Linked DNA regions of Candidatus Kuenenia stuttgartiensis. The protein of the gene in region 1 interacts with the protein of each later gene in a pairwise test. Links are inferred from orthologs where the notes say so. Each region holds a gene or a part of one and is shown in the gene's direction. Other genes may lie near its edges.

Evidence for each region. The genes of interacting proteins can lie anywhere in the genome.
Region 2: the proteins of nusG (region 1) and rho interact in binary tests that used the Escherichia coli proteins (3 or more experiments, as listed by UniProt). The link is inferred for Candidatus Kuenenia stuttgartiensis from one-to-one orthologs.

The regions. Positions count from the first base shown.
Region 1 is NZ_LT934425.1:3,004,626-3,009,652, forward strand. Bases 1,732-4,583 are described here. They hold nusG (transcription termination/antitermination protein NusG), read left to right. Parts: upstream 1,732-2,809; coding sequence 2,810-3,358; downstream 3,359-4,583. Other genes in these bases: tuf (elongation factor Tu), read left to right, coding at 1,732-1,892; rpmG (50S ribosomal protein L33), read left to right, coding at 1,921-2,070; secE (preprotein translocase subunit SecE), read left to right, coding at 2,218-2,679; rplK (50S ribosomal protein L11), read left to right, coding at 3,374-3,799; rplA (50S ribosomal protein L1), read left to right, coding at 3,846-4,526. In the rest of the region: more of tuf, read left to right, coding at 690-1,731; more of rplJ, read left to right, coding at 4,584-5,027. UniProt on the Escherichia coli protein: Part of the processive rRNA transcription and antitermination complex (rrnTAC). The complex forms an RNA-chaperone ring around the RNA exit tunnel of RNA polymerase (RNAP).
Region 2 is NZ_LT934425.1:2,171,432-2,176,567, reverse strand. The notes cover bases 1,401-4,346. They hold rho (transcription termination factor Rho), read left to right. Parts: upstream 1,401-2,165; coding sequence 2,166-3,527; downstream 3,528-4,346. Other genes in these bases: coaE (dephospho-CoA kinase), read left to right, coding at 1,552-2,163; polA (DNA polymerase I), read left to right, coding at 1,401-1,552. In the rest of the region: more of polA, read left to right, coding at 1-1,400; KSMBR1_RS09980 (glycosyltransferase), read right to left, coding at 4,555-5,136. UniProt on the Escherichia coli protein: Facilitates transcription termination by a mechanism that involves Rho binding to the nascent RNA, activation of Rho's RNA-dependent ATPase activity, and release of the mRNA from the DNA template.

The DNA.
Region 1 (5,027 bases):
GTAGAGCCCTAGCCTTCCAAGCTAGTCATGTGGGTTCGATTCCCATCGCCCGCTTTTGAAAAATTCGTATAAAATTTTATAATTATCGAGAAAGTCTTTCGTTCAACATGGTACGTATAATATCGTATACGTTGCATTATTAATGTATGTTGTAATTCTTCAGCGGCACTAAGTTTAATCTTGCCATGTTTAAGTATGCAAGGGTTTAAAATGTAAAAAGTTTTACTTTTGCAATATTTCCTAATCAATGTAAATCATTTCAGACGGAAGTATTTTTGCCGAACAATTTGGATGCAATTGATGTTTTGATATTACTTAATTTTGGATTGCTTAGATAATTTGTGGGTTTCGGCTTATTTTGTTTGACATTTATATTTTTTTTGTTATATTTGATAAATTCTGGCTTTTTTGAAAAAGTATGTATAGTTTAAATATAACGGTATCTATAGTTTTGTTGAATAATGAGCAATTGCTGCTGTAGCTCAGTGGTGGAGCACGTCCTTGGTAAGGACGAGGTCATGGGTTCAAATCCCATCAGCAGCTCCAGATAAAATGCAGGCAGCGCTTGCGTTTGATATGCAGTGTCGTGGTCTTTGCTAGTTTGTGGATATGTGTAGTGGGAGTTTTTAAGGAAATATATTTTGGGCAATTATATAATGGTGAAAATATTAAGATAAAAGGGGTAGCGCATGGCTAAAGAAGTATTTCAGCGAACAAAGCCGCATTTAAACATAGGTACGATAGGGCATGTGGATCATGGTAAGACAACGCTGACGTCAGTAATAACGCATGTATTGTCGAAGCAGGGGTTGGCGAAGGATAGGCCGTTTGATTCAATTGACAAGGCTCCTGAAGAGCGCGAACGAGGTATAACGATAGCGATATCGCATGTGGAGTATGAGACGAAGAAGAGGCATTACGCGCATGTGGACTGTCCTGGACATGCAGATTATGTAAAGAATATGATAACAGGTGCGGCGCAGATGGATGGAGCGATATTGGTTGTAAGTGCGCCGGATGGTCCGATGCCGCAGACCCGCGAGCATATATTGTTGTCAAGGCAGGTGGGAGTTCCCAGGATTGTGGTGTTCCTGAATAAGGTGGATATGTTAGAGGATCAGGAGCTGTTGGAACTTGTAGAGATGGAAATAAGGGAGCTATTGAGTAAATATGATTTTCCTGGGGATGAGATACCTGTAGTGAAGGGTTCTGCGCTGAAGGCGGCACAGTGTGGATGTGGAGGTGCTGAATGTGCGAGTTGTGGTCCGATATTGAAACTAATGGATGCGGTGGATACTTACATCCCCGATCCTGTAAGGGAAATAGATAAGCCGTTTTTGATGTCCGTGGAAGATGTGTTTAGCATAAAAGGGCGTGGTACAGTTGGAACAGGCAGGGTTGAGAAGGGTAGAGTGAAGGTAGGAGATGAAGTAGATGTTGTTGGGATTAAGCCGGATATAAAGAAGTCTGTGGTTACTGGTGTGGAAATGTTTAACAAAACGTTGGATGAGGGACAGGCAGGGGATAACCTGGGATTGTTGCTGCGGGGGGTGGAGAAGAATGATCTGGAGCGTGGTCAGGTGTTAGCGAAACCCGGCAGTATAACGCCGCATACTAAATACGAAGCGGAGGTGTATATATTGACTAAGGAAGAGGGAGGAAGGCATACTCCCTTTTTTAATGGATATAGACCACAGTTTTATTTTAGGACGACTGACGTGACCGGGGTGGTAACTTTGACAGGCGGTGCGGAGATGGTGATGCCTGGAGATAACGTGAAGATCAATGTAGCATTGGTAACGCCGATAGCTATGGATGAGGGGCTGCGGTTTGCAATTCGGGAAGGTGGGAAGACAGTGGGTGCAGGTGTCGTTACAAAAATTGTTGAATAAATTATAATGTGGTTTTGAGGGTTTGTTGATGCGAGAGTATATTACCCTGGTTTGTCGTGAATGTTCCAACAGGAACTACAGAACGCCTAAAAAGGCAAAGCAGGCGGAAAAGTTGGAATTGAAGAAATTTTGTAAGAACTGTGGAAGGCATGTGTTCCACAAAGAATATAAAAAGTAGTTTTCTGTGTGTTTGGGTGTAACTAAAGGTCTGTAGCTCTAATTGGTAGAGCACTGGACTCCAAATCCGGGTGTTGGGGGTTCGAATCCCTCCAGACCTGCCATTTAATTATTTTCAATCTTAGATCAAGAGTAATAAGATAAGCTAATGTCATTGTTTGTTATTCATAAGAAGGGCCAAGGATCTTATAGCAGGATAGTTGTTGGTATTGCGTTAGGGTTGCTAGCGTTGTTTGCTTCCATTTCGTTGTACAATGTCTTGATAGGATTGCCAAATATATTTGAAAATGCGAGGGTTCCCCTTGTAGATATTGAGCTTACATGGGGATTAATTTGTTCGGTTGCGCTTTTTGTTTTTCTGGGGTATCTGATTTGTATCTTGGTTGCTGGCTTTAAAACCGGGCTGAGGCCTATTGATGAAGGCGGAAAAAAAGCAGTAGAATTTTTAGTTGAAACTCAAAATGAACTTCAGAAAGTATCATGGCCTACAAGATATGAGTTGGTTGGCTCCACGATTGTTGTGATTATATCTGTGGTAATCATAGGATTTTTTATATTAGGTGTAGACTGGGTCGTCTCCTTCTTCATGGAGTATATTGGAGTACTATAAAGCCTGTGTGCTGATTGACGTACTTTTGATGGGTTTTTCGGCGCATTTTACTCATTCCTTGATTATACGCGATGCAATCGCATTGAATTTTAGACGTGAAATTTTTAGGTTTTTATAGGTTTATAAATAGATGCCAAAGGAATGGTTTGTTTTGCGTGTGCAAAGCAATAGAGAAGATAAAGTCAGGGACAATTTAGTAGAGCGTATAAGAGCACAGGGTATGGAGAGCCTGATTACAAATGTACTGGTGCCGAGTGAGAAAATTTCTGAGGTTAAGGGTGGTAAGAAGAGGGTATCTGACCGCAAAATATATCCAGGATACATAATGGTAGAGATTGAGGTAGACGAAAAAGGTCAAATTCCAAAGGAAGTTTGGTTTACGATTCGCGAAACTTCAGGCACAGGGGAATTTATTGGCGGCCAGAGTAAGCCTGTGCCTATGACCAAATATGAGGTTGAAAAACTTCTTTCTGATCTGGATCAGAAAGAAGAAAGGCCGCGTGCAAAGATCGAATTTAATGAAGGCGAGAAGGTACGAATAAAAGAAGGACCGTTTGAGAATTATGATGGAATAGTTGAAGAGGTTTTGCCTGCGAGTGGCCGCGTTAAGGTTATGCTTACCGTGTTCGGAAGGGCAACGCCAGTTGAATTAGAATATTGGCAAGTAGAGTCAATTTAAAGGTAGGAGAATGTAATGGCAAAGGAGATTTTGGCTAAAATCAAGTTGCAGTGTCCGGCAGGGCAGGCAACCCCTGCACCTCCGGTTGGTCCGGCACTTGGGCAGCATGGAGTAAATATCGGGCAATTTGTGAAGCAGTTTAACGATAAAACGAAAGATTTGCAGGGAATTTTAACTCCTGCAGAGATTACTGTTTTTAAAGATAAAACGTTTACCTTTATAATTAAGTCTCCGCCTGCTTCTGTGCTATTAAAACAATCCGCAGGTATTGTTAAAGGTTCGCCAGAGCCAAATCGGCAGAAGGTTGGGCAAGTTAACAAACAACAAATCAGGGAAATAGCAGCTAGAAAGTTGGCAGATTTAAATGTTAGTAATTTAGAAAGTGCAATGAGGATAATAGAAGGAACTGCTCATACTATGGGGCTTAAAATTGTGGATTAGTGTATGAAAATGGGAGAAGTTGTGTTTAATCAGAAGGATTTATAAAATGCTAAAAAGAAGTAAAAGATATTTAGAATCTTTAAAACATATAGATATAAACAAAAAATACGAATTAGAGGATGCCTTAAAACATCTTAAATCTTTTAAGACTGCAAAGTTCGATGAAAGTGTCGAAGTCGTAATTAAGTTGGGTATCGATGCAAAACAATCAGACCAGCTTGTTAGAGGTGCTATATCTTTGCCGAAGGGTATTGGCAAAAGTTTAAAGGTGATAGTTTTTGCCGTTGGAGAAAAAGCAACTATTGCGAAAGATGCAGGAGCTGAAGAGGTTGGTGCTGAAGATCTGGTGAAAAAGGTTGAGGGGGGATGGGGGGATTTTGACGTCGCAATTTCTACTCCGGATATGATGAGAATAGTTGGTAAATTAGGTAAAGTGTTAGGTCCTCAGGGTAAAATGCCGTCTCCCAAGTCGGGAACTGTAACCGACGATGTAGAAACAGCTGTTAGGGAGTTTAAAGCAGGTAAAATTGAGTTTAGAAATGATGCTGGTGGAAATGTTCATGCAATTGCTGGAAAGCTGTCGTTTTCCGTTGCAGATCTTGCCGACAATATAAACACATTTATTAAACATATATTGAACTTGCGTCCATCGGCTGCAAAAGGGATGTATATAGAGAAGGTTTCACTTTCTTCGACGATGAGTCCTGGCGTAATGTTGCAAATTTAATTTTAAAATGTGTAGCTAAGGGAATAGACAGAACAATGCCAAATGAATTAAAAGAACTTACAATAAAAGAACTGATTTCTCGTTATGATGATAAGAGTAGCTATCTGGTAGTTGGTTATAGAGGTATCACTGCTTTGCAGTTTAATCAGTTGCGAAATGAATTATGGCAGAAGAAGATACTTATGGAGGTTGTTAAAAATTCTCTTGCAGCGGTTGCGTTTAAGAAAATAGGCAAGACGGCAATAGTTGGTTTGCTAAATGGTCCTTCTGCTATCATAAGTGGCGGGGATGATCCGGTATTAATGGCAAAAGAAACAGTTAAATACTCTGAAGATTTGCCATTTTTTACGTTGCAGGGTGGGTTTTTTGAGGGAGAGGCACTGTCAATTGATTCTATCAAGAGTTTGGCGAAGCTTCCTTCCTTGCCAGTGCTTAGATCCCAAATAGTATTTAGTATAAATGCTCCGATAGTCGGGGTGGCAACCGCTTTTAACAGTATAT
Region 2 (5,136 bases), 830 kb from region 1 along the record:
AGACGAAAGTAAAAAGAAAATAGGACAAAATATCAAATATGATTTGCTTGTGCTGAAAAAACACAACATCGGGTTAAAAGGCATTTATTTTGATTCAATGATTGCTTCTTATCTGCTCAATCCGGCGAAAAGAAACCACAATCTTGATGACATTGCCTTTGAATACTTATCTTACAAAACAATAATGATCGCTGAATTAATCGGTTCCGGCAAACAGCAGATAACGATGGATAAAGTGCCGGTAGATAAGGTATGCCAATATGCCTGCCAGGACGCCGACATAACATTTCGCCTGGCGGAAACAATGGCGCCGTTATTAAAGAAAGAAGGATTATGGCAGCTTTTTCAGGAAATAGAGATTCCTCTGATTTATGTGTTGGCGGAAATGGAGGGGAATGGCATCTGTATTAATGCAGACTTTCTTCGGCAGATGTCCGGTGATTTAGCGGCACAATTGCAGTGTCTGGAAAAAGAAATCTATCGTGTTGCAGAGCAGGAGTTTAATATCAGTTCTCACAAACAATTGGGGGCAATCCTTTTTGATAAATTCCAATTACCAAAATTAAGGCGCACAAAAACAGGCGTATCAACAGATGCAAACGTGCTGGCTTCCCTTGCATGGCGTCATCCATTGCCAAAACTGGCGCTGGAATACCGGCAGCTTGCGAAGCTTAAAAGCACGTATGCAGACGCCTTGCCGAATCTCTTAAATCAGGATACAGGGAAAATCCATACGACCTTTAATCAAACAGTGACGTCAACTGGCCGCCTCAGCAGCAGTAATCCAAATCTTCAGAATATTCCGGTCAAAACAGATATTGGCAAACAAATTCGCAGGGCGTTTATTCCATCCGGAAAAAACGCAGTGTTCTTGTCGGCGGATTATTCGCAAATCGAGTTAAGGATACTTGCACATTTTTCTGAAGATACGGCGCTGATGGAGGCGTTCAGGGAAGATTTGGATATTCACGCTGCGGTGGCGTCCTCCATTTATCATGTTCCTCTGGAAAACGTAACGACAGAAATGCGGCGCAATGCGAAAGCGATAAACTTTGGCATTATTTACGGACTTAATGAATATGGGCTTTCACGGGATACCGGTCTTTCATTAAATGATGCAAAAGATTTTATCGATGCATATTTTACTTTGTATCAGGGGGTGCGGGAATTCAGGGATAAGGTAGTCGAAGAGGCGAAAGAAATGGGATATGTAAAAACACTTTTTAATAGAAAACGTGCCATTCCCGATATTAATGCAAAGAATAAACGGTTCAGAAACCTCGCGGAGCGTATTGCCATAAACACGATAATTCAAGGCTCCGCCGCTGATTTGATAAAGGTTGCAATGAACAATATTTATTCAAAATTGAAATGCGGGGATTATGAAGCACGCATGCTGCTGCAAATACATGATGAACTGCTTTTTGAAGTAGGGGTACAGGCGCTGGAGCAGACTCGTATAATGGTGCAGGAAGAAATGGGGCATGCCGTAACGCTCAGGGTTCCCGTTAAGGTGAATATCAAGACGGGGAAAAACTGGATGGAAACATAGTGCGCAACAGACCAAAAATTATTGGCATAACAGGAGGCATCGCCAGCGGAAAAAGTGCCATTGCCCGGATGCTGGCTTCGCTGGGAGCGGCACACATCGATGCCGATGAGATGTGCCATACACTGCTTTTAAGAGATGAGATTAAAAAAAATATAATAGAAACATATGGCAATACGGTGAAAAATGGCTATGGCGGAATAGACCGCAGACAACTGGCAGAGATCGTATTCAGGGATAAGGCCGGTTTGGATACTTTATGCTCGATATTGCATCCCATTATTATAAAACAAATCTATGCAAAAATTGACGACATAATACATCGCGGCAAAAAGCATGCTATCGTTATCGATGCTGCTTTATTAGAAGAATCGGGGCTTTCAATGGTATGTGATTATGTGGTATTTGTAAATACCGGCAAAGACCAACGGATAAAGCGAAGTCAAATCAGCAGGCACTGGAGCAAAGGAGAATTGGAAAAAAGAGAATCTTTCCAGATGGATCTGCAAGAGAAGAAAAACAAGGCGGATTATATTATTGATAATAATTTCTCGGTCGATAATACATTTCTGCAAGTCAAAAAATTCTGGCAACTTTATATAGAGGATAAATAGTTATGAAAGGTAAGGAGACAATGAATATGGTCTTGGACAGTAAAAAAGAAATAGAAGTAATAGATAAAGAAACAAATGAAAAATATGAGGAAATCAAACGCGGCAAAATGCACATAACAGAACTGCAAAAGAAAACAATCAAGGAATTACAGGATATCGCCAAGAAGGAAGGGCTTAAAGAATACACGGGATTAAAGAAGCAGGAACTGATCTTTAAAATCCTGAAGGAAAGAGTCAATCAAAATGGTCTGATGTACGGAGAAGGCGTAGTGGAGGTGCTTCCGGAGGGTTTTGGTTTTCTCCGTTCACCTGACTATAATTACCTGCCTTGCCCGGACGACATCTACATTTCGCCTTCGCAAATACGCCGTTTTGGCATTCGTACCGGCGCTGTTGTATCAGGGCAAATAAGGCCACCAAAGGATTCAGAACGGTATTTTGCATTGTTGCGTGTTGAGGCAATAAATTTTGAAAATCCGGAAATGATGGGAGATAAGATTGTTTTTGATGACCTGACTCCCCTTCACCCAACTGAAAGGCTTTTTTTAGAAAAAGATCCTGCTGAACTTGAGACAAGAATTATGGATTTTGTTACGCCTATCGGCAAAGGCCAGAGGGGTTTAATCGTAGCGCCTCCACGCACGGGGAAAACAGTGTTGCTTCAAAAAGTAGCAAATAGTATTACAAAAAACCATCCCGAAGCGTATTTGATTATCCTGCTCATCGATGAAAGGCCGGAAGAAGTTACGGATATGGACAGGTCGGTTGATGCGGAGGTTATAGGATCTACCTTCGATGAGCCGGCAAGCAGGCATATTCAGGTTGCGGAAATGGTAATAGAAAAGGCAAAACGCATGGTGGAATATGGCAAAGACGTTGTTGTGCTGCTCGATTCCATCACAAGACTGGCAAGGGCATACAACACAGAGATTCCCCACAGTGGCAAAATACTGTCCGGCGGTGTGGATGCAAGTGCCCTTCAGAAACCTAAAAGGTTTTTCGGGGCTGCAAGAAACATTGAAGAAGGCGGCAGCCTTACCATCATTGCAACCGCACTTGTTGATACGGGAAGCAGGATGGATGAGGTTATTTTTGAAGAGTTCAAGGGCACTGGCAATATGGAGCTTCATCTTGACAGGAAGCTGGCAGACCGCAGACTGTTTCCCGCAATTGATATTACCCGTTCAGGTACCCGCAAAGAAGAGTTAATTGTTAATGCAGACGAAATTAAACGCATCTGGATACTCAGAAAGGTGCTTAACGAAATGAATCCTATAGAAGCTATGGAATTATTAAAGAACAGGCTTTCAAAAACAAAAACAAATGCCGAATTTCTGATGACGATGAATATTAGCGGACTCTAACGGGGTGAATCTTTACAACAGTTTATTAATACACGCCTTCAAAAAATAAAAACGCTTTTTTCTGTACCTTCCTTTTACCAATTGACCCTTATTGAAAAATAACGGGCATATCTCAATGAAGAAAGTATGCAGCACTGAAAATTGGCACGAATAGGGGCATTATGCGAGTGTTCTGTTAATTTAGCCACCTTCCGTGATATTGCCTTTCATAAAGAACAAGGCAGTATGCCTAACACTTTAAATAGCGAAGAGAAAAGATGCAACAACACGGTCATATATTTTTTTAATGGTAACGGATGGAGCCCATGCACTCTGTCTCCTAATCAAGGGGGGAGCATTCCCGATTTTTTGTAAAAATGTCATTTAGCAGGGGGAGAGAATAGTAACTCAAGCTTCCAGCTTGAGGGCAAAATGCCACAAGCAGGATGCTTGTGTTACAATGTACAATTAGTTAACCAAAAAATCGGGAATGCTCCTGTTGTTCAAACAATGTCCCCCGCTGGCGGGGGTTCAGGGGGTGGACTGGATTTCTCCATCGATTCAACTACCCCTTTATTATGAAAACAAACTTGCCCCTCTTTCCTACGCTCCGCACACGGGTCAAATGGACAATTTTATCCTGTTTCGTGACATGCATTTCCACGCAAAGCTTAGGAATTAGAAGAAAAACTTATGGCTATTCATGTTATAAACCTTCCAGATTTCCTCCGCAGACAATTCCACCCCCTTATTCCCCCGCCAGCGGGGGACAGGCTTGTCACATCCCTTGCAGCGTAGTTTTGCCCCAATCACACAAACGGTTATAAAAAATCAGGAATGCACCCCTTCACAAATTTGTCTATCTGATACTATCGGCTCCTGAGACGCGTCAGATATTTGATTGTTTATTTTCCTTAAAGACATCGGGTGCATGGTGAAATATACGGCGCGGCCCGTCAGCTCTGTGTATGTCATAATATTTCACATTGTCAGCCATAAGTCTGTCCATGTCTTTTGCGTTCTCCGTCTTCTCTGCGGTATACCAGTGTTATGAAATTTTCAGGCTGGATATTTTTTCAAGATTTTGTTGCGCCTCTGCGTAATCAACGTCTATTGCCAATGCCTTTTCAAAGCAGTGCCTTGCATCATCATGCATTCTTTTCCTGAAATACAAAACGCCCAAATTGTTATAAATAGTGGCGTCAGCATTGTGTAATTCAACTGCCTTTCGGAAAGCAGCAATGGCATCGTCTACCTTTTGGGTATTTATGTATGAAAGGGCAAGATTGTAGTATGCGTCATAAAGGCGGGAAGTTTCTTCCGGCGGTAATTGTTGCTTGGGAGAAGGGCTTGTTTCGATGGCTTTTTTATATGCATCAATCGCTTCGTTGTAAGCACCACTTTGAAATGAAGCTTCCGCTCTATTAAATAGTCCTCTAATTTGTTTTTCCCGGTAAATTTTTATTCCCCGTTGTAAAACAACATTTCTTGTATAATCCATTACCTCTTTTCTACCGAATGTGGTTGACGAGCCATCTTCCCTCCAGGAATATTCACAGGTAATTTTCCTGATATGCGCAAATTGGAATTTTGTTGACATCCTTATCCATAAATCCCAGTCCTCGTGAGC